DNA from 3 places in the Streptomyces sp. NPDC005863 genome. Region 2 is predicted to be linked to each of the others. Evidence: riboswitches for the same ligand, from Rfam matches in the RefSeq annotation. Region 2 holds a riboswitch; each other region holds the start of a gene.

What was found. Region 2 has a riboswitch for thiamine pyrophosphate ahead of ACFYO9_RS00435 (thiamine ABC transporter substrate-binding protein). Riboswitches for the same ligand answer to the same signal wherever they lie in the genome.
Region 1: linked by a shared signal. The riboswitch ahead of thiO (glycine oxidase ThiO) and the one ahead of ACFYO9_RS00435 (thiamine ABC transporter substrate-binding protein) in region 2 are both predicted to bind thiamine pyrophosphate.
Region 3: linked by a shared signal. The riboswitch ahead of thiC (phosphomethylpyrimidine synthase ThiC) and the one ahead of ACFYO9_RS00435 (thiamine ABC transporter substrate-binding protein) in region 2 are both predicted to bind thiamine pyrophosphate.

Annotation. Positions count from the first base shown of each region.
Region 1 covers NZ_JBIAII010000003.1:160,941-168,225, reverse strand. The annotation lists gene ACFYO9_RS13135 (deoxyribonuclease IV) at 1-282, opposite strand, end outside; gene pknB (Stk1 family PASTA domain-containing Ser/Thr kinase) at 390-2,387, opposite strand; gene ACFYO9_RS13125 (thiazole synthase) at 2,531-3,325, opposite strand; gene thiS (sulfur carrier protein ThiS) at 3,329-3,541, opposite strand; gene thiO (glycine oxidase ThiO) at 3,538-4,776, opposite strand; TPP riboswitch at 4,774-4,887, opposite strand; gene ACFYO9_RS13110 (FAD-dependent oxidoreductase) at 5,018-6,253, shown strand; gene ACFYO9_RS13105 (Rv2175c family DNA-binding protein) at 6,355-6,720, shown strand; gene thiE (thiamine phosphate synthase) at 6,806-7,285, shown strand, end outside.
Region 2 covers NZ_JBIAII010000001.1:114,808-122,092, reverse strand. The annotation lists gene pyrH (UMP kinase) at 1-710, shown strand, start outside; gene frr (ribosome recycling factor) at 868-1,425, shown strand; gene ACFYO9_RS00445 (phosphatidate cytidylyltransferase) at 1,458-2,567, shown strand; gene rlmN (23S rRNA (adenine(2503)-C(2))-methyltransferase RlmN) at 2,664-3,770, shown strand; TPP riboswitch at 3,812-3,928, shown strand; gene ACFYO9_RS00435 (thiamine ABC transporter substrate-binding protein) at 4,005-5,090, shown strand; gene ACFYO9_RS00430 (ABC transporter permease) at 5,066-6,760, shown strand; gene ACFYO9_RS00425 (ABC transporter ATP-binding protein) at 6,760-7,285, shown strand, end outside.
Region 3 covers NZ_JBIAII010000007.1:248,814-256,098, reverse strand. The annotation lists gene ACFYO9_RS24940 (LacI family DNA-binding transcriptional regulator) at 1-328, shown strand, start outside; gene ACFYO9_RS24935 (metallophosphoesterase) at 580-1,665, shown strand; gene ACFYO9_RS24930 (hypothetical protein) at 1,846-2,751, shown strand; gene thiC (phosphomethylpyrimidine synthase ThiC) at 3,046-4,845, opposite strand; TPP riboswitch at 4,838-4,992, opposite strand; gene ACFYO9_RS24920 (YibE/F family protein) at 5,064-6,665, shown strand; gene ACFYO9_RS24915 (SsgA family sporulation/cell division regulator) at 6,737-7,174, opposite strand; gene ACFYO9_RS24910 (IclR family transcriptional regulator) at 7,278-7,285, opposite strand, start outside.

The sequences.
Region 1 (7,285 bases), on a different contig from region 2:
CGCCTCGGTGTGCGAGCCGAAGTTGATGAGGTACGGCGCGTGCACGTACGCGGGGATCCGCTCGGCGGCGCAGGCGGCGCGGAACGCCTCGTCCTGCCGGGGGTTGCCGGGCGGGGTGGCCCAGCCGCGCGGGTTGGCGACGAAGACCTGCACGGCTTCGGCGCCGAGGTCACGGGCGTACGAGAGGCCGACCGTGGCGAGGCCGCCGGCCACGGGGACATGGCCGCCGACGGGATTGCGGGACGGCACGGGGGAAACGCTGGGGGACTTTTCGCTGCTCACGCCGTCCAGGGTGGCACGGGCGCGGGAGTGCTCGGTCAGCGGTTCCGGGTGGGGTGCGGGGGACCCGTACCGACAGCGGGCCGGGGCGCCCGGCCCCGGCCCGCGTCTCAGCGGATGGTGATCGTGATCGTCGAGTTCTTGGGCGCCTGGTCGCCGCCGTCCACCGACTGCTTCTTCACGGTGTCGCCGAAGAGGCCCAGCAGCCCGCGGTCCTCGTCGACCTCGAAGCCGGCGGCCTCCAGCTTGTCGCTGGCGTCGTCCACGTTCATGCCGGTGACGTCCGGGACCTCGATCATCGGCGGGCCCTTGGAGATGGTCAGGGTGACCGTGTCGCCCTCGGCGAGCGAGCGGCCCTCGGCGGGCGACTGCTTGGCCACATCGCCCTTGTCCTCCTCCTCGGAGGTGACCCACTTCTCGGCGATCTCGACCTTGAGCCCGGCGTCCTCCAGGTCGGCCGTGGCGTCGGCCCGGGACTCTCCGACCACCCCGGGGACCTCGACCGCGCGGCCCTTGCTGACGACGAGCGCGACGGCCGAGCCCGCCTTGCGGGTGAAGCCGGTGCGCGGGTCCGTGCTGATCACGGAGCCCTTCTTGACGTCGTCGCTGAAGCCCTTGGTGACCATGCCCGGCGCGAGCCCCGCGTTCTTGAGCTCCCTCTTCGCCGTGTCCAGCGGGATGTTCTTCACGTCGGGGACCTTGACGGTGTCCGGGCCCATCGAGACGGTCAGCGTCACCTTGTCGTTCTGCCGGATGCGGTCGCCCGCGGCGGGGTCGCTCGCCATGACGGTGCCGCGCTTGTCCGTGTCGCTGTACTTGCGCTTGATGTCGCCCACTTCGAGCCCGGCCTCGTCCAGCCGCTGCTTCGCCTGCGCCTCGGTCTTCGAGAGGACCGGCGGGACCTTCGTGAACTGGCCGGAATTGATGTACCAGATGCCGGTGCCGAGTCCGAGGACGAGCAGGACGCCGGCTATCACGGCGATCATGCGGCGGCGCGGGTCGAACCGGCGCCGGGAGGTCCGGTGCGCGGCGGGCGGCGCGGGCGGTGCGGGCGGCGGGGTCGCGAGGATGCTGGTGCGGTTCAGCTCGTCCTGACCGCCTTGTCCGGCGTGACCGCTTTGACTGCCCTGATCGTCCCGTCCGCCCTCCGCGGGCAGCGGGAGCCGGCCGGAGCGGGCCGCGCGCGGGATCACCGTCGTGCGGTCCTCGGCGTCGTCGTGCGCCGTCGCGTGCGCCTGCGGCGGCACCGCGTCGAGCTGCTCCTCGGTGAGGGTCGCTCGCGCCTCCCTGAGCTGGGCGAGGAGCGCCACCGCGTCGTACGGACGGACGTCCGGGGTGCGCGCCGTGGCGGAGGCGACCAGCTCGTCGAGCGCGAAGGGCAGCCCCGGGACGGCCGCCGACGGGGGCGGTACGTCCTCGTTGAGGTGCTGGTAGAGGACCTGGGCGGGGGAGTCCCCGGAGTGCGGCTTGGCGCCGGTCAGCATCTCGTAGAGCACGACTCCGCAGGCGTACACGTCCACGCGGGTGTCCGACGTGCCGTGCTCGATCTGCTCGGGGGCGAGGTAGGAGACGGTGCCGAGGATCGTGCCGGTGGTGTTGGTGACGGTGTCGACCGCGCGTACGAGGCCGAAGTCGGCGACCTTGACCCGGCCGTCGTCCCCTATGAGGACGTTCTCCGGCTTCATGTCGCGGTGCACGAAGCCCGCGCGGTGCGCGGCGCCGAGCGCGGCGAGGACCGGTTCCAGGATGTCGAGCGCCGCCCGCGGCTGCAGGGCCCCGCGCTCGCGCAGCACGTCGCGCAGGGTGCAGCCCGCGACGTACTCCATCGCGAGGTACACGTACGACCCGTCCGTGCCCTGGTCGAAGACGCCGACCACGTTCGGGTGCGAGAGGCGGGCCACCGACTTCGCCTCGCGGATGAAGCGGTCGACGAAGGAGGCGTCGGCCGCCAGCGTCGGATGCATCACCTTGAGCGCGAGCACGCGGTCGAGGCGGGTGTCCACGGCCCGGTAGACCGTGGCCATCCCGCCGACCGCGACGCGTCCGTCGATGCGGTAACGGCTGTCGAGCAGCTGCCCGACGAGCGGGTCCTGAAGGGTCGTGTCCACGCAGGGGAGTCTACGAGGCGCCGCCGACGCCTCCAGCGGCCCGGGCGCTTCCGGGCGGGACTGCAGCCGAGCTGTGACGCTCCCGCCCACACCGTACGGGCCGCTGCCATCGAGGTCGGCAGGCCCGCCGCTCCGGACCGAGGTCAGAAGGCCGGCCGCTCCGGATCGAGCCGGGCCATGCCCGCCACGGGCGAGGACGCCTCCGCGAAGTGCCGCCGCGGGATCCGCCCGGCCCGGTGCGCGAGCCGCCCCGCCTCCACGCCGTGCCGCATCGCCTCCGCCATCAGCACCGGCTCCTGCGCCCGGGTCACCGCGGAGGCGAGCATCACACCCGCGCACCCCAGCTCCATGGCGATCGTCGCGTCGGACGCCGTGCCCGCGCCCGCGTCGAGGATGACCGGCACGCGCGCGTGCTCCACGATCAGCTGGAAGTTGTGCGGGTTGCGGATGCCGAGCCCGGAGCCGATGGGCGAGCCGAGCGGCATGATCGCCGCGCACCCCACGTCCTGCAGCTTCCGCGCGAGCACCGGGTCGTCATTGGTGTACGGCAGCACGGTGAAGCCGTCGTCCACCAGGATCTCGGCGGCGTCCAGGAGCTCGACGGGGTCGGGCAACAGGGTGCGCTCGTCGGCGATCACCTCCAGCTTCACCAGGTCCGTGCCGAGCGCCTCACGCGCGAGACGTGCGGTCAGGACGGCCTCGCCCGCGGTGAAGCAGCCCGCTGTGTTGGGCAGGACGCGGATGCCGAGCCGGTCGAGGACGGAGAGCACCGAACCCTGCACGCCCGGGTCGAGGCGGCGCATCGCGACCGTGGTCAGCTCGGTGCCGGACGCGACGAGGGAGCGCTCGAGGACGTCGAGGCTCGGCGCGCCGCCCGTGCCCATGATCAGGCGCGAGGAGAAGGTGAGCCCGCCGATGACGAAGGGGTCGTCTGCCATGGTTCAGCCTCCCTGGACGGCGGTGAGTACTTCGACGCGGTCACCCTCGGCGAGCGGCGTGCGGGGCCACTGCGCGCGCGGGACGACGGTTTCGTTGACGGCGGCGGCGACACCGGAGTGCGCGGTGGAGAGCGTGGCGACGAGGGCGTCGAGCGTGGTGCCCGAGGCCACCTCCCGTGCTTCTCCGTTGACGGAAACGGCGAACGGCGTGCTCATACGGGCTGCTCCGTGAAGGACTGCGGGCGGGGCGGAAGGGGTGCGGGGCTCTCGGCGGCGGCGCCGTCGAAGCGGCGCGGGGTGAACGGGCGCGCCTCCTCGGGCAGTTCACCGGTGGTCAGCACGTGCGCCATCACGTCCCCCGTGAGCGGCGTCAGCAGGACGCCGTTGCGGTAGTGGCCGGTGGCCAGGTGGAGGCCGGGCAGCCGCGTGGGACCGAGCAGCGGCGCGTTGTCGGGCGAGCCGGGCCGCAGCCCCGCGAGGGTCTCGGTGAGCGGCAGCTCCGTGATGCCGGGCACCAGCTCGTGGGCGTCCCGCAGCAGCTCGTACACGCCGCCCGCGGTGACCGTGGTGTCCCAGCCGAGCTCCTCGGTGGTCGCGCCGACGACGAGCTCGCCGCTCTCGCGCGGTACGAGGTAGAGGTGGCTGCCGCGCACCACGGCCCGCACGGTGCGGCTCAGGAACGGCGCGTACGCCTTCGGCACCGTCAGCCGCAGCACCTGTCCCTTGACCGGGCGGACCGGCGGCAGGACGTCGTCCGGGACGCCGGCGAGGCGCCCGCTGAGGCTGCCCGCCGCGAGCACGGTCTGCGCCGCGCCGAGCTCGGTGCCGTCCGCGAGGACCACCCCGGCCGCCCGGTCGCGTACGACGCACAGGCGCTCGGCCCGGGCGCGGTGGAAGACCACACCGGCCCGCTCGCAGGCCACCATGAGCGCCGCGGTGAGCCGGCGCGGGTCGACCTGATGATCGCCGTCGACGCGCAGCCCGCCGCGCACACCCGGCGCCAGCATCGGCTCAAGGCGGCGGCACTCGCGGCCGCTCAGCCACTGCGACTCGAGACCCGAACGGTGCTGCAGGGCGAGCAGTTCGCGCAGGTGGGCGCGGTCGTCGGAGTCGAGCGCGACGGCGAGCGTGCCGCACGCGCGGTAGCCGAGGTCGCGCCCGCTCGCCTCGGCCAGCTCCGCGGCGAAGGCCGGATAGCGGCGCGCGGAGGCCAGATTGAGGGCGAGCAGCGTCTCCTCGCCGTAGTGCAGCTCGGTGACGGCGGCCAGCATGCCCGCCGCGACCCGCGCCGCGCCGCCGCCGGGCTCGGGGTCGACGACCGCGACGGAGAGCCCGCGCTGTGCGGTGCGCCAGGCCGTGACCAGGCCGATGACACCGCCCCCGACGACGAGGACGTCACAGGTCGCGGACGACGCGGTCGTACGGGGATGTGTCGTCTGTGGTGGATGCATGGGCGTCCAGCCCCTCCCTTCGCCGGCATGACCCGGATCAGGTTCGTACGGTCGGAGGCCGTCCCAGCCTCCCTCTCAGCCCGGTGCGTCCGGGCTCCCGCGAGTGCTCTGCACCGGCCACCCTAGCCCGTCGCCCCGCGCGGCAGTAGGGGAGCCGTCCGGGTACGGGCGGTGACGGTGTGTCAGAGATCTCCTGCCCCGCGCCTGCGGGCGCTCTTGCCCGCCGCCCTACAGTGATCGGGTGAGCGACCAGCAGAGGCAGAGCGCGAATCAGGGGCAGTCGGAGCGGCGCGTCGTCATCGTCGGCGCGGGGATGGCCGGCGTGCAGACCGCGGTGGCACTGCGCGAGCAGGGGTTCACCGGCGCGGTCACCGTCGTCGGGGCCGAGCCGCACCAGCCGTACGACAGGCCGCCGCTGTCCAAGGCGGTGCTGCTCGGCAAGGCGGAGGGCTCCGCCTTCGACATCGACTTCGAGGCGCTCGGCATCGAGCTGAGCCTGGGCCGCACGGTCACCGGGGTCCGCCCCGCCGACCACGCCCTGGACACCGCGGACGGCCCCCTCGGCTACGACGTCCTGGTCCTTGCGACCGGCGCCGAGCCCATCACGCTGCCCGGCACCGAGGGCGTGCCCGGCGTCCATCTGCTGCGCACCCTGGACGACGCCGCGCGGCTGCGCCCGGTCCTCGCCGAGCAGCACGACGTCGTGGTGGTCGGGGCGGGCTGGATCGGCGCCGAGTTCGCGACGGCCGCGCGCGAGGCGGGCTGCGCGGTCACCGTCGTGGAGGCCGCGGCACGGCCCCTCGCCGGGGCGCTCCCCGAGGCGGTCGCGGCCCCCATGGCGGGCTGGTACGCGGACTCCGGAGCGGTGCTGCGCACCCGCGCGCGCGTGGCCCGCGTCGAGCCGGGCGCGGTCGTCCTGGCCGACGGCACCCGGCTGCCCGCGGGCGCCGTGGTCGTCGGCATCGGGGCCCGCCCCGCCACCGGCTGGCTGACCGGCTCCGGCATCGAGCTCGGTGCGCACCGCGAGGTCGTGACCGACGACCGCCTGCACACGTCGGCGCCCGACGTGTACGCGGTCGGCGACTGCGCGTCCTTCCCCTCCGCGCGGTACGGCGAACGCCTCCTCGTGCACCACTGGGACAACGCCCTGCAGGGCCCGCGCACCGTGGCGGCGAACATCATCGGCGAGACGCCGGCCCCGTACGACCCGGTGCCGTACTTCTGGTCGGAGCAGTTCGGCCGCTTCGTGCAGTACGCGGGCCACCACGAGGGCGCCGACGAGCTGGTGTGGCGGGGCGACCCGACGGGCATGGCCTGGTCGGTGTGCTGGCTGCGGGACGGCGCCCTGGTCGCGGTCCTCGCGGTGGGCCGCCCGAGGGACCTGGCCCAGGGCCGCCGGCTCATCGAGTCGTCGACGCCGCTGGACCCGGCCCTGGTGGTGGACGCGTCGGTGCCCCTGAAGAAGGCGGCCCTCTGAAGCGGGCGTCTGAAGAAGACAGTCCTGTGAGGCGGGCGTCAGAAGAAGGCGTCCGCCCCCGCCATCCGCCCAAGGCCCCCGGCCAGAGATACCCTGGGCCTGTGACCGAGATTGACACGAAGACCGACGCGCTCGTCCCCGCCTGGCTGTACCTCCCCGACATCGCGGAAATGCTCGATGTCGAGGTGACCCGTGTGCGCCAGCTGGTCAAGGAGGGCACGCTGATCGCCGTACGCCGTGGTGAGAACCGCGCGCTGCAGGTGCCGGCGGCCTTCATCGACGGCGACAAGGTCGTCAAGGGCCTCGCCGGGACCCTGACGCTCCTGAGGGACGACGGTTTCTCCGACGAAGAGATGATCGAGTGGCTCTTCACCCCCGACCCGACCCTGCCCGGCACCCCCGCGCAGGCGCTGAGCGAGAATCGCGGCACGGAGGTGAAGCGCCGCGCCCAGGCGCTCGCCGTCTGACCTGAACACACCGTCCGGAGTGCGGGGCGCGTGACCTCACACGCCCCGCGCCCCCGGACGCCACCGACAACGGGGGGACTTTCCCATGGCTGCCGCTGCCGCCGATCACCGCGCTCAGCTCGCCGACGCCCGGCTGTACCTGTGCACGGACGCCCGCAAGCGCCAGGGTGACCTCCCCGAGTTCCTCGACGCCGTCCTCGCGGGCGGCGTCGACATCGTGCAGCTGCGCGACAAGGGCATGGAGGCCGCCGAGGAGCTGGAGCACCTCCAGGTCTTCGCCGATGCCGCCCGGCGGCACGGCAAGCTCCTCGCTGTGAACGACCGCGCGGACGTCGCCCACGCGATCGGCGCCGACGTGCTGCACCTCGGCCAGGGCGACCTGCCCGTCCCCGCGGCCCGCGCGGTCCTCGGCGACGACGTCCTCATCGGCCGCTCCACGCACGCCGACGAGGAGGCAGCCGCGGCCGCCGTCCAGGCCGGCGTGGACTACTTCTGCACCGGCCCCTGCTGGCCCACCCCCACCAAGCCGGGCCGCCACGCCCCCGGCCTCGACCTGGTCAGGTAC
Region 2 (7,285 bases):
TTCTGCTGAAGCTCTCCGGCGAGGCGTTCGCCGGTGGAGGCGGCCTCGGGGTCGACCCCGACGTGGTGCACGCCATCGCCCGTGAGATCGCGGCGGTCGTACGGGACGGCGCGCAGGTCGCCGCCGTCATCGGCGGCGGCAACTTCTTCCGCGGCGCCGAGCTCCAGCAGCGCGGCATGGACCGGGCCCGCTCGGACTACATGGGCATGCTCGGCACCGTCATGAACTGCCTCGCCCTGCAGGACTTCCTGGAGAAGGAAGGCATCGACTGCCGCGTCCAGACCGCCATCACGATGGGCCAGGTCGCGGAGCCGTACATCCCGCTGCGTGCCGTGCGCCACCTGGAGAAGGGCCGTGTGGTCATCTTCGGTGCGGGCATGGGCATGCCGTACTTCTCCACCGACACCACCGCCGCGCAGCGCGCCCTGGAGATCGGCGCCGAGGCGCTGCTCATGGGCAAGAACGGCGTGGACGGGGTCTACGACTCCGACCCCAGGACCAACCCGGACGCGGTGAAGTACGACGCGCTCGGCTACGGCGAGGTCATCACCCAGGACCTGAAGGTCGCCGACATGACCGCGATCACGCTGTGCCGGGACAACAAGCTGCCCATCCTGGTCTTCGAGCTGCTCTCCGAGGGCAATATCGCCCGGGCCGTCAAGGGTGAGAAGATCGGCACACTCGTGGGCGACCAGGGAAGCCGGGCCTGACCCCAGGGACCTGGGCCTGCCTCAAGCGACGGGCGCGAGACGTCACTTGAGAGGGATGGACAAAGCCCTGCCGGTCGGACACCGTGCAGGAAAGAGACGCGACGCAGCCGGCCGCCCCGTGCTAGCCGGGCCTACTCAAGACACGCAGGAGCAAGTGGTGATCGAAGAGACCCTCCTCGAGGCCGAGGAGAAGATGGAGAAGGCCGTCGTGGTCGCCAAGGAGGACTTCGCCGCGATCCGCACCGGCCGTGCGCACCCGGCGATGTTCAACAAGATCGTGGCGGACTACTACGGCGCGCTGACGCCGATCAACCAGCTGGCCTCGTTCTCGGTGCCCGAGCCGCGGATGGCCGTGGTGACCCCGTTCGACAAGAGCGCGCTGCGCAACATCGAGCAGGCGATCCGCGACTCCGACCTCGGCGTCAACCCGAGCAACGACGGCAACATCATCCGGGTGACGTTCCCCGAGCTGACCCAGGACCGCCGCAAGGAGTTCATCAAGGTCGCCAAGACCAAGGCCGAGGACTCCAAGATCTCGATCCGTTCGATCCGTCGCAAGGCCAAGGAGGCCCTCGACAAGGCGATCAAGGACGGCGACATCGGCGAGGACGAGGGCCGCCGCGGCGAGAAGGAGCTCGACGACACCACCGCGAAGTACGTCACGCAGGTGGACGAGCTGCTCAAGCACAAGGAAGCCGAGCTGCTCGAAGTCTGAGGCTCGAGTCCGAGGAATCAGGGAACCGATTCGTGAACGACTCTTCCTGGGGGGCGCCGCCCAGAGCCGGGTATTGGGGGCCGCCCGACCAGGGACCCGGTCAGGGGGCGACCCCGCCAGGTCCCGCGTACGATGCGCAGGACGCGCTGTTTCCGTCCGAGACGCAGCCCATGCCCATCGTGCCCGACGTACCCGTGACCGGCTCACACCAGGACGACGGCCGGGGGGCCACTCGGACGGGCGGCCCCCTGTACCGTGACGAGCCCTCGCAGGAGCCCATGCCCAGCGCACCACAGCCGCAGCCGGCCCCGGCCGCCCCGCAGAAGAAGAGCGCGGGCCGCGACCTCGGGGCGGCCATAGGAGTCGGTGTGGGACTCGGCGCGGTGATCGTCGCGTCGCTGTTCATCGTGAAGGCCGTCTTCATCGGCGTCATAGCGGTGGCCGTCGTCGTCGGCCTCTGGGAGCTCACCTCGCGGCTCGAGGAGCGCAAGGGCATCAAGGCGCCGCTCGTGCCGCTCGCGGTGGGTGGCGCGGCGATGGTCGTCGCCGGTTACGTGCGCGGGGCCGAGGGTGCGTGGGTCGCGATGGCCCTCACCGCGCTCGCGGTCCTCGTCTGGCGGATGACCGAGCCGCCCGAGGGCTATCTGAAGGACGTCACGGCGGGGGTCTTCGCGGCCTTCTACGTCCCGTTCCTCGCGACGTTCGTGGCGCTGATGCTCACCGCCGACGACGGCCCGTACCGGGTGCTCACCTTCCTGCTCCTGACCGTGGTCAGCGACACGGGGGCGTACGCGATCGGCTGGCGCTTCGGCAAGCACAAGCTGGCGCCGCGCATCAGCCCCGGCAAGACCCGCGAGGGCCTGGTCGGCGCGGTCACCTTCGCGATGGCGGCGGGCGCGCTCTGTCTGCAGTTCCTCATCGACGACGGCGCCTGGTGGCAGGGCCTGGTGATCGGCTTCGCGGTCGCGGCGAGCGCGACGCTCGGTGACCTCGGCGAGTCGATGATCAAGCGGGACCTCGGCATCAAGGACATGGGCACGCTGCTGCCGGGCCACGGCGGCATCATGGACCGCCTGGACTCGCTCCTTCCGACGGCGCCCGTGGTGTGGCTGCTGCTCGTTCTCTTTGTCGGGTCAGGCTGAGGTGCACATCGTCTGACCTGCGTGTTCGTGGGTGAGGGGTCCGTTGTCCACAGGGCGGCGGGCCCCTCCTCGTATGTCTGCGACACTGGAAGGACCATGCCTGTACCCGGAGAACTCACCTTCGTCGCGCCCCGCGGAGCCAAGAAGCCGCCGCGGCACCTCGCCGACCTCACGCCCGCCGAGCGGAAGGAAGCCGTCGCCGCCACCGGCGAGAAGCCGTTCCGCGCCAAGCAGCTCTCGCAGCACTACTTCTCGCGGTATGCGCACGACCCGGCCGAGTGGACCGACATCCCGGCCGGGGCGCGCGAGAAGCTGCGGGAGGCGCTGCTGCCCGATCTGATGTCCGTGGTGCGGCACATCAGCTGTGACGACGACACGACCCGCAAGACGCTCTGGCGGCTCTTCGACGGGACGCTCGTCGAGTCCGTCCTGATGCGCTACCCGGACCGGGTCACCATGTGCATCAGCTCCCAGGCGGGCTGCGGCATGAACTGCCCGTTCTGCGCCACCGGACAGGCCGGCCTGGACCGGAACCTGTCGACCGGCGAGATCGTGCACCAGATCGTGGACGGCATGCGGGCGCTGCGGGACGGCGAGATCCCGGGCGGGCCCGCGCGGCTCTCCAACATCGTCTTCATGGGCATGGGCGAGCCGCTGGCCAACTACAACCGGGTGACCGGCGCGATCCGCCGGCTCACCGACCCGGAGCCGGACGGCCTCGGCCTCTCGCAGCGCGGGATCACGGTGTCGACGGTGGGGCTCGTGCCCGCCATCCACCGGCTCTCCGACGAGGGCTTCAAGTGCCGCCTCGCGATCTCGCTGCACGCGCCGGACGACGAGCTGCGCGACACCCTCGTCCCGGTGAACACGCGCTGGCAGGTGCGCGAGGTGCTCGACGCGGGCTGGGAGTACGCCGCGAAGTCGGGCCGTCGCCTCTCCATCGAGTACGCGCTGATCAGGGACATCAACGACCAGGCATGGCGTGGTGACCGGCTCGGGCGGATGCTCAAGGGCAAGCCGGTGCACGTCAACCTGATCCCGCTGAACCCGACGCCGGGCTCGAAGTGGACCGCCTCGCGGCCCGAGGACGAGAAGGCGTTCGTGGAGGCCATCGCCGCCCATGGCGTGCCGGTCACCATCCGGGACACCCGGGGCCAGGAGATCGACGGAGCGTGCGGCCAGCTCGCCGCGGCCGAGAGGTAGTCTGACGGGCGTGCGGGCGTACGCCTCGTACACACATCTGCATATTCCGACAGGGGAGCGCCACAGCGCTGAGAGTGCGGCACCTTGGACAGGTGGGCCGCAGACCCTCTGAACCTCGCCCAGGTCATTCTGGGTAGGAAGTTCGGGCATCACTCAAGCTGTAGCGTCCTGCCCGCGTGCCCCCGGCCCGCGGGCAGGGCCGCGTCTCTTCCTGGTCACCCAGGAGGAAATCCAGTGAGCACCACCAAGAAGGTCACGTCCACCGCGGTGGCGGTGGGCATCGGGCTCGTCGCCCTCTCCGCGTGCGGCAGCTCCGACGGCGGGTCGGGGAAGACCGACTCCAAGACCGTCACCCTCGTCAGCCACGACTCCTTCAACGTCTCCAAGGACGTGCTGAAGGACTTCGAGAAGCGGTCCGGGTACAAGGTCAGGGTCCTGAAGGACGGCGACGCGGGCGCCGCCGTGAACAAGGCGATCCTCTCCAAGGACAACCCGCAGGGCGACGTCTTCTTCGGCGTCGACAACACCCTGCTGTCGCGGGCGCTCGACAACGGGCTCTTCCAGCCGTACGAGGCCAAGGGCGCGGAGAAGATCAAGCCGGAGTTCCGCGTCGACGGGGACAAGCACCGGGTCACGCCCGTCGACAGCGGCGACATCTGCGTGAACTACGACAAGAAGTACTTCGCCGACAAGAAGCTGGCGCCGCCGAAGTCCTTCGAGGACCTGACGAAGCCCGCGTACAAGAACCTGCTCGTCACCGAGAACACCTCGACGTCGTCGCCCGGCCTCGGCTTCCTGCTCGGCACCGCCGCGAAGTACGGCGACCAGGGCTGGGAAGGCTACTGGAAGAAGCTCAAGGCCAACGGCGTCAAGGTCGTCGACGGCTGGGAGCAGGCCTACAACGAGGAGTTCTCCGGGTCGGCCGGCGGCAAGAAGGCCAAGGGCGACCGGCCGCTCGTCGTCTCCTATGCCTCCTCGCCGCCCGTCGAGGTGCTCTACGGGAAGCCGCAGCCCAAGGAGGCGCCGACCGGCGTCGCCACCGGCACCTGCTTCCGTCAGGTGGAGTACGCGGGCCTGCTCAGCCACGCGGGCAACACCAAGGGCGGCAAGGCGCTCCTGGACTTCCTCGCGGGCCGGAAGTTCCAGGAGGACATGCCGCTGAACATGTTCGTGAACCCGGTGCGCGAGGGCGCGAAGCTGCCCGCGCTCTTCACCGAGCACGGCGTCACGGTCGACAAGCCGCAGACCATGGATCCGAAGAAGATCGCCGACAATCGCGAGCCGTGGATCAAGTCGTGGACCTCGCTCGTACTGAAGTAGCGGCCAAGGCGAAGCCCCGCGAGGGCGCCGGCCCGGGGAGTGCGGCGCGGCTCGGCCTGATGGCCCTGCCCGTCGCGTTCTTCGCGCTCTTCTTCGCCTACCCGGTCACGGCGATCGTCGCGCGCGGGCTGCACATCGACGGCGGCTGGCGGTTCGGCCGGATCGTGGACGTCCTCGGGCAGTCCGACATCCGGCACGTGCTGTGGTTCACCACCTGGCAGGCGCTCGCCTCGACCGCGCTCACGCTGCTGATCGCGCTCCCCGGCGCGTACGTCTTCGCGCGCTTCGACTTCCCCGGCAAGCAGGTGCTGCGGGCGGTCGTCACCGTGCCGTTCGTGCTGCCCACGGTCGTCGTCGGGACCGCGTTCCTCGCGCTGATCGGGCGCGGCGGGCTCTTCGACGAGCTGTGGGGGGTGCGTCTGGACACCACGGTCTGGGCGATCCTCCTCGCGCACGTCTTCTTCAACTACGCGGTCGTCGTGCGCACCGTCGGCGGGCTCTGGTCCCAGCTCGACCCGCGCCAGGAGGAGGCCGCGCGGATGCTCGGCGCCTCGCGCTGGACGGCGTGGCGGACGGTGACGCTCCCCGCCCTTGGCCCCGCGGTGGCCGCCGCCGCGCTCATGGTCTTCCTCTTCACCTTCACCTCATTCGGCGTCGTGCAGATCCTCGGCGGACCCGCGTACTCGACGCTCGAAGTGGAGATCTACCGGCAGACCGCCCAGCTCCTCGACCTGCCGACGGCGGCCGTCCTGACCATCGTGCAGTTCGTGGCGGTGGGCCTGATCCTCGCCATCCACGCGTGGACGGTGCGGCGGCGCGAGAGCGCGCTGAAGCTCGTCGACGCCTCGGCGGTGGCGCGCCGTCCGCGCGGCGCCGGACAGTGGACGCTGCTCGGCGCCGTCCTGGCGACGGTCGCCCTGCTGATCCTGCTGCCGCTCGGGGTGCTGATCCAGCGCTCCCTCGACGGCCCCGACGGCTACGGATTCACCTACTACCGGGAGCTGACCTCGGCGGACGGCGGCGCCTTCCTCGTGCCGCCGATCGAGGCGATCGGGAACTCGCTGCAGTACGCGGTCGTGGCCACCGCCATCGCCGTCGTCATCGGAGGTCTCGCCGCCGCCGCGCTCACCCGGCGCGCCGGGCGGCTCGTGCGCGGGTTCGACGCGCTGCTCATGCTGCCGCTCGGGGTCTCCGCGGTGACCGTCGGCTTCGGCTTCCTGATCACCCTGGACAAGCCGCCGCTCGACCTGCGGGCCAGCTGGATCCTGGTGCCGCTCGCGCAGGCGCTGGTCGGCGTGCCCTTCGTCGTACGGACCATGCTGCCCGTGCTGCGTGCGGTGGACGGGCGGCTGCGGGAGGCGGCGGCCGTGCTCGGGGCGTCGCCGCTGCGGGCGTGGCGGGAGGTCGACCTGCCGATGGTGCGGCGGGCGCTGCTGATCGCCGCCGGGTTCGCCTTCGCGGTCTCCCTCGGCGAGTTCGGGGCGACCGTCTTCATCGCGCGTCCCGACAACCCGACGCTGCCGGTCGCCGTGGCGCGGCTGCTCGGCCGGGCCGGCGACCTCAACTACGGCCAGGCGATGGCCCTTTCGACGATCCTCATGGTGGTGTGCGCGGTGTCCCTGCTGCTCCTCGAACGCGTCAGGACCGAGCGCACCACGGGGGAGTTCTGATGGCGGACGCCTTGCTGAGCCTGCGGGAGGCGACGGTACGTTTCGGGGCGCGGGCCGCGCTCGACGCCGTGGACCTCGACGTCGCCGAGCACGAGATCGTCTGCGTGCTCGGGCCGAGCGGCAGCGGGAAGTCGACGCTGCTGCGGGCGGTCGCCGGGTTGCAGGGGCTCGACGCGGGGCAGGTGCTGCTCGCCGGGCGCGACCAGCGCGGGGTGCCCGCGCACAAGCGGGGCGTCGGCCTGATGTTCCAGGACCACCAGCTCTTCCCGCAGCGCGACGTGGCGGGGAACGTCGCGTTCGGGCTGCGCATGCACGGCGTGTCACGGGGCGAACAGGCCGACCGGGTCGCCGAGTTGTTGGAGCTCGTCGGCCTGCCGAACGCGCAGCGCCGCGCGGTGGCCTCGCTCTCGGGCGGCGAGCAGCAGCGGGTGGCGCTCGCGCGGGCGCTGGCCCCGCGGCCGAGGCTGCTGATGCTGGACGAGCCGCTGGGGCAGCTCGACCGCTCGCTGCGGGAGCGTCTCGTCG
Region 3 (7,285 bases), on a different contig from region 2:
CGTCTACGGCCTCTTCGACCCCAACGGCACCGACCTGCTCGCCGCCGCCCGGCGGTACGGCCTGCGCGTCCCCGACGATCTGCTGCTCGTCTGCTGCAGCGAGTCCACGGTGTACGCCACCACGGAGCCGCCCATCACCACGCTCTCGCTTAAACCGCGGCGGATCGGCACGGCCGTCGTCCAGCTCCTGATCGACGCCATCGAGGGCCTGGACGCGGGCCGGCCCGTCGAGCAGGTGATACCGACCGAACTGATCGTGCGCACCTCGTCCGAGCGACGTCCACCGCGCACGACGGTCAGCCCGCCCCGCTCCTCCGGACACGGCTGACCGCTCCCGCCCGGACCCCGGCAACGGGCAGAGGCCGACTTCCTCCCCCCGGCCAGGGGGGAATCAGGGGGAAACCTCTGCCCAATTCGGGAGAAATCCGCGGTGAACCGGGGTCCGGGACCGATTCACCACCCCTGGTGCACCACACAGCGGGAGCCGCATTCCTATGATGGGCGGACGACACCGAGGGCCGCTGCGACCAGGCAGTCCGATCTCGGTGCAGATGCGGCGCAATGGTGGTGGAGGGGTCGATGACTCAGGGGGCCGGTCAGGGACCCGATGTGCGGACGGCGACGCTGCGCGACTTCCGCGTACCGGCGTACGTCCATGAGACGACCGGCCCCGGCCCGGTGAGCCCCGGCGCGCCCGCCGAGGCGCCGGGCGAAGGGCCTGGTGAGGGGCCGGGTGACGGCTACACCCCGACCCAGCGCGACCTGCCGGTCATCAACCGGGGCGACACCGTCCAGGTGCAGGTCCAGGTCATGCCGGAGCCCCCGCAGCCGCGGCCGGGCGACGAGCACGGACCGCTGTTCGTCGTCGGCGACGTGCACGGATATCTGGACGAGCTCGTCGCGGCCCTCCAGGAGCAGGGCCTCGTCGACGCCGAGGGCAACTGGGCCGCGGGCAACGCGCGCCTGTGGTTCCTCGGCGACTTCACCGACCGCGGGCCCGACGGCATCGGCGTCATCGACCTCGTGATGCGACTGTCCGCCGAGGCCGCCGCCGCCGGCGGCTACTGCAAGGCGCTGATGGGCAACCACGAGCTGCTCCTGCTCGGCGCCAAGCGGTTCGGCGACACCCCCGTCAACTCCGGCGCGGGCACCGCCACCTTCCAGGCGGCCTGGCTGCTCAACGGCGGGCAGAAGTCCGACATGGAGCGCCTGGAGGACCACCACCTGCAGTGGATGGCCCGCCTGGACGCGATGGAGGAGGCCGACGGCCACCTGCTCGTGCACTCCGACACGACCGCCTATCTGGATTACGGCGACTCGATCGAGGCGGTGAACGACACCATCCGGGAGACCCTCACGCGCAATGACGCCGACGAGTGCTGGGACCTCTTCCGCAAGTTCACCAAGCGCTTCGCCTTCCGCGACGAGTCGGGCCCCTCGGCCGCCCGCGAACTCCTGGACGTCTACGGCGGCACACGCATCGTCCACGGCCACAGCCCCATCCCGTACCTCCTGGGCGACGTCGGCTCCGAGGACGAGTCGGACGGCGGCGGCCCCGTCATCGAGGGCCCGCACGTCTACGCCGACGGTCTCGCCATCGCCATGGACGGCGGAGTGACCATGGCCGGAAAGCTACTGGTCCGCCAACTCCCCCTGGGTATCTGAGCGTTACCTGGGCAGGCGCCCCCCTACACGATCACGCTGGCCAGGGGGGCAATTTCCGGAAACCCCCTGTCACCGCACGCGGTCACGGCTCTACCATCGGCTTATCCGTAGCAGGCTCCCCTCCGTTTCTGCCCAACGGCTCGTAGCCATGCGAGCCTCAGCCCTACGGAGCATCGGGGGATGCACATGAACAGCGCTCCACACCTGCTCAATGAGGACCGCCCCGAGTACGAGCGGATCCTCGACGAGGCGCTGCGCAACGCACCTGACCGTCCCGAACTCGCCGCAGTAGGCCAGCGGCTCAACACCGAACAACTGCGCACCATGGCCCTGAACGCGACAGCACTGATCACGGCTGCGGCAGCGGCCGAGTACGCGCACTACGTGCAGGTTCGCGAGGAGTTGCGCGAACCTCGACCGACGTCCACATCGATCCGTGAAGGGAACGGACAGAGCGCCGCGGAGTCGGGCTCCGGCGGCCTCAGCCTCGCCACCACGATGGGCGAGGTGGCGGAACCGGCGGCAGCGGGAGCCGGGGCGATCGCCGTCGTCGCGGTCCTCGCACCCGTCCTCGCCGGGGCGGCCGCCGCGATCTTCCTGCTCGTCGGCTACATCCTGAAGATGCTCACCCCGGAGCCCGCCTTCGCGGACACCCTGCTCACGGTGGGCTGGCTGTTCGGCGCGCTCACCGCCGGGGGCATCCTGGTCGCGGCGGTCGGTCTGCTCCTGACCGCTCTGCGCAACGGCTCCACCTCGCTCCAGGCCGAACTGCACGGCGAGCGGTACGAGGAGGTCTCCCGCGCCAGAGAGGACTGGGGCCGGGCGCTCCTCGAACGCGGCGTCGTGCCGTTCCTCCGCGAGGCGCTGACCGACCCGGGCGCGGCTCCCGCCGCCCGGACGTCGGCGTCGGGTTCCGGGGCCGGGGCGGGCGCCTCCGGCGGTCACGGCCGGATGCCGCAACTCGGTTATCACCGGCCGGGGTTCAGCAGCCCGGAGGGTGGCCCGGCCGCGGGTTCGCGGCCGAGCTACTCGAGCCCCGACTTCTCCAGCCCCGATTTCGGCGGGCCCGACCACAAGCCGGAGTAGCGGGCCCGGGTCCGGGTCCGCTGTCGAAGTGTCGCCGCCGGCGAATGGCGAGCGGTGACGCTCGGGGAGGCGTCGTCCAGGTCGGACGCGCAGGGGAGGCGCGCCGACGGCGACAGGACGACGACGCCAGGTGGGCGGTTTGCCCTGCGCAGGCCGCGGTGGGCGTGGTGGAACGTGGTGGGACGCCACCGGCCGGGTGCCGGTGGCGTTCCGTTGCGGCTGCCGCGTCCGTTGCGGCTGCCTCGTCTCTTGCGGCTGCCTCGTCCCTTGCGGCCGGCCCGCCCGCGCGGTCGGTCAGTCGGCGATCGGCAGGTAGACCCGGTTGCCCGCCGCCACGAACTCCTTGGACTTCTGCTCCATCCCCGCCTCGATGTCCGCCTCACCGAGATCGCCGCCGTGCTGACGCCGGATGTCCTGCGAGATCTTCATGCTGCAGAACTTCGGCCCGCACATCGAGCAGAAGTGCGCCGTCTTGGCGGGCTCGGCCGGCAGCGTCTCGTCGTGGAACTCCCGTGCCGTGACCGGGTCGAGGGCCAGATTGAACTGGTCCTCCCAGCGGAACTCGAAGCGCGCGTCCGAGAGCGCGTCGTCCCAGTCCTGCGCGCCCGGATGCCCCTTGGCGAGGTCCGCCGCGTGCGCCGCGATCTTGTACGTGATGACACCGGTCTTCACGTCGTCCCGGTTGGGCAGGCCCAGGTGCTCCTTGGGGGTGACGTAACAGAGCATCGCCGTGCCCCACCAGCCGATCATCGCGGCGCCGATGCCGGAGGTGATGTGGTCGTAGGCGGGCGCGATGTCCGTGGTCAGCGGGCCGAGCGTGTAGAACGGCGCCTCCTCGCAGATCTCCTGCTGAAGGTCGATGTTCTCCTTGATCTTGTGCATCGGGACGTGCCCGGGGCCCTCGATCATCGTCTGTACGTTGTGACGCTTGGCGATCGTGTTGAGTTCCCCGAGCGTCCTGAGCTCGGCGAACTGCGCCTCGTCGTTGGCGTCCGCGATCGAACCGGGCCGCAGCCCGTCACCCAGCGAGTACGTCACGTCGTACGCCGCGAGGATCTCGCAGAGCTCCTCGAAGTGCTCGTAGAGGAAGCTCTCCTTGTGGTGCGCCAGACACCAGGCCGCCATGATCGAACCGCCGCGCGAGACGATGCCGGTCTTGCGGCGCGCGGTGAGCGGCACGTACGGAAGGCGCACTCCCGCGTGCACCGTCATGTAGTCCACGCCCTGCTCGGCCTGCTCGATGACCGTGTCCTTGTAGATCTCCCAGGTCAGCTCCTCGGCCTTGCCGTCGACCTTCTCCAGGGCCTGGTAGAGCGGCACGGTGCCGATCGGCACGGGGGAGTTGCGCAGGACCCACTCGCGGGTGGTGTGGATGTTGCGGCCGGTGGACAGATCCATGACCGTGTCGGCGCCCCACTTGGTCGCCCACGTCATCTTGTCCACCTCCTCCTCGATGGACGAGGTGACCGCGGAGTTCCCGATGTTGGCGTTCACCTTCACCAGGAACTTCTTGCCGATGATCATCGGCTCGATCTCCGGGTGGTTGACGTTCGCCGGGATCACCGCGCGCCCCGCGGCGACCTCCGCCCGCACGACCTCGGGGTCGAGGTTCTCGCGGATCCCGATGAACTCCATCTCGGGCGTGATCTCGCCGCGGCGCGCGTACGCGAGCTGCGTCACCGCCTGCCCCTCGCGGGCGCGGCGCGGCTGACGGGGGCGGCCGGGGAAGACCGCGTCGAGGTTCTTGAGGCCACCTCGCGGTGAGGTGTGCTTGAGCCCGTCGTCCTCGGGCCGGGGCGGCCGTCCGACGTACTCCTCGGTGTCGCCGCGGGCGATGATCCAGTTCTCCCGCAGCGGCGGCAGACCGCGGCGGACGTCGGTCTCGGCCGACGGGTCGGTGTACGGACCTGAGGTGTCGTACAGGGTGACGGCCTTGCCGTTGGTCAGGTGCACCTGGCGGACCGGCACGCGCAGGTCGGGGCGCGAACCCTCGACATACGCCTTGTGCCAGCCGATGGACTTCCCGGCCTCGTCAGCTGCGGCGGTGCTGTTGTCGCTGCTGGAGGCAGGCGTGCGTGCGTCCGATGTGGTCATGAGACCTACTCCCTACGCCGGCATTACCCGGTAACAGGTTCGGCGGTCGACGCAGCGGATCCCGTACGGCTCGTGCACATTCGTGCCGTTTCGTACGGAGGTCAGCGCCCTCTCAGCCCGGTGCTCCGAGCTCCCGCGATTGCAAAGGTGGCTCCACGCTAGCGTCATGTCGGGCGCGCTGAACAGAGGGCCCCCTCCGTTCTTGCGATGATCGGGCAGTGACCACCACAGAGCCGCCGCTCCCGCCGCCCTCTCACCCCCCATCCGGACACCCCGCCCCCGTCCCACCCTCCGACCGTCACGCCACGCCCCCTGAACACGGTCACGGCGTGCACGGCAACGGAGATCATGGCGGGCATGGAGACGGCGGTCACGGCGGTCACGGCAACGGAGGTCACGGCCACTCGCACAGTCACGGTCCGGCCGCCCCCGTCTCCCAGCATCTGCGCAAGGTCATCGCCGCGATCCTGATCCCCTTCGCCGCCGCGGTCGTCGTGGGCCTGGCGGTGCTGTGGCCGGGAGGCACACCCGGGCACGAGCGCACCGGCGTCGGCTTCGACCGGCAGACCCAGTCGGCGAAGGTCACGAAGATGCAGGAGCTCCCCTGCAAGGACCTCAACCCCTCGCAGACCCCGCCGAACGGCGACACCTCCACCGCCGAAGGCCAGTCCGCGCAGTCCCGGGCGGCGGGCACCTGCAAGCGGGCCACGGTCGAGGTCACCAGCGGCGACGACACGGGCCGCACCTTCACCGAGATCATCCAGCCGGACTCCCCCCGGCAACTGAAACAGGGTCAGAAGGTGGTGGTCGCCTACGAACCCAAGGCCCCCGAAGGCCTCCAGTACTCCGTCACCGACGTGAACCGCAAGCTCCCTATGGCGCTGCTCGCCGGCATCTTCGCCCTCGCCGTCGTCGTGGTGGGCCGGCTGCGCGGCGTGATGGCCCTGGTCGCCCTCGCCATCAGCTTCCTGGTGCTCACCTTCTTCATCCTGCCGGCCATCCTGCAGGGCTCGAACCCGCTGGTGGTGGCGGTGATCGGGGCGAGCGCCATCATGCTGATCGCGCTCTATCTCTGCCACGGCCTCACGGCCCGTACGTCGGTCGCGGTGCTCGGCACGCTCATCTCCCTCCTCCTGATCGGTTTTCTCGGCTCCCTCTTCATCGGCTGGGCCTCGCTGACCGGCAACACGGACGACAACACCGGCCTCATCCATGGCCTGTACCCGTCCATCGACATGAGCGGCCTCCTCCTCGCGGGCGTCATCATCGGCTCGCTCGGCGTCCTCGACGACGTGACGGTCACCCAGACCTCCGCCGTCTGGGAACTGCATCAGGCCAACCCGACGATGGGCTGGCGCGGCCTCTACCGGGCGGGCATCCGCATCGGCCGCGACCACATCGCCTCGGTCGTCAACACCCTCGTCCTCGCCTACGCGGGCGCCGCGCTGCCCCTCCTTCTGCTCTTCTCCATCGCCCAGTCCAGTGTGGGCACGGTGGCCAACAGCGAATTGGTCGCCGAGGAGATCGTGCGTACCCTCATCGGCTCGATCGGCCTGGTCGCCTCGGTGCCGGTGACAACCGCGCTGGCCGCCCTGGTCGTCTCGGCGGACCGCACATCCGGCTCGGGGAGCGGTGCGGCCTCCGGGCTGGGTGTCGGTACCGGGGGTGGTGGTGCCGGGGGTGGTGGTGGTGCTGGGGGTGTAGGTGCCGGGGGTGGGGCTGGTGCGGGTGTTGGGGCTGGTGCGGGTGTCGGGTCGGGCGTGGGTGCCGGTGTTCCGCGACCCTCACGTGGCGGCAAGGGACGTCGCCGTAAGCGCTGACCATTTCGCGCCAATCCCGATGCCATGAAATGCACCAAAATGCCACCTGGACCGCGCAGTTGACCTAGAAGTCAGCCTGCGTTCTGCTCCTCGGCGAGGATCCTGTCGAGCGCCTCGTCGAGATGCGTGTCGAAGCCGGCGAGCGCCCGCTCCTGTCCGAGCGGCACCAGCTTGTCCGTGCGGTCGAGAAAGGCGAGCAGCGGCGGGATACCCACCCGGAACAGCGCCTGGTCCGCGCCGACCTGAAGCCTGATCAGCGCCTCGTCGAGCTTCGTGGAGTCGGTGGGCTCCACCCGTACGTCGCCTTCCCCGCTCGGCCTGCCCACTCCGTCGATCAGCAGCTCCCGCCCGAACGTCCAGGTCACCGGGGCGTCCCCCGGCAGATGGAACGTCAGCCGCACGGCATAGGGGTCGTCGATCTCGTAGTACAGCTCCACCGGGATGCGGAATGACAGCTCCTCGGACACAAGGAAGCTCATCATGACCTCTGCCTGAACCGTCTCGCCCATCCCGACCTACCCCGTCGCATCGCCCGCAAGGAGCCAGGAACCAACTTCCCGACACCCCTGGCATCTTGCTCAAAGTGCGCGACAGATCACAAGGAGTGAGTTTTCAGATGC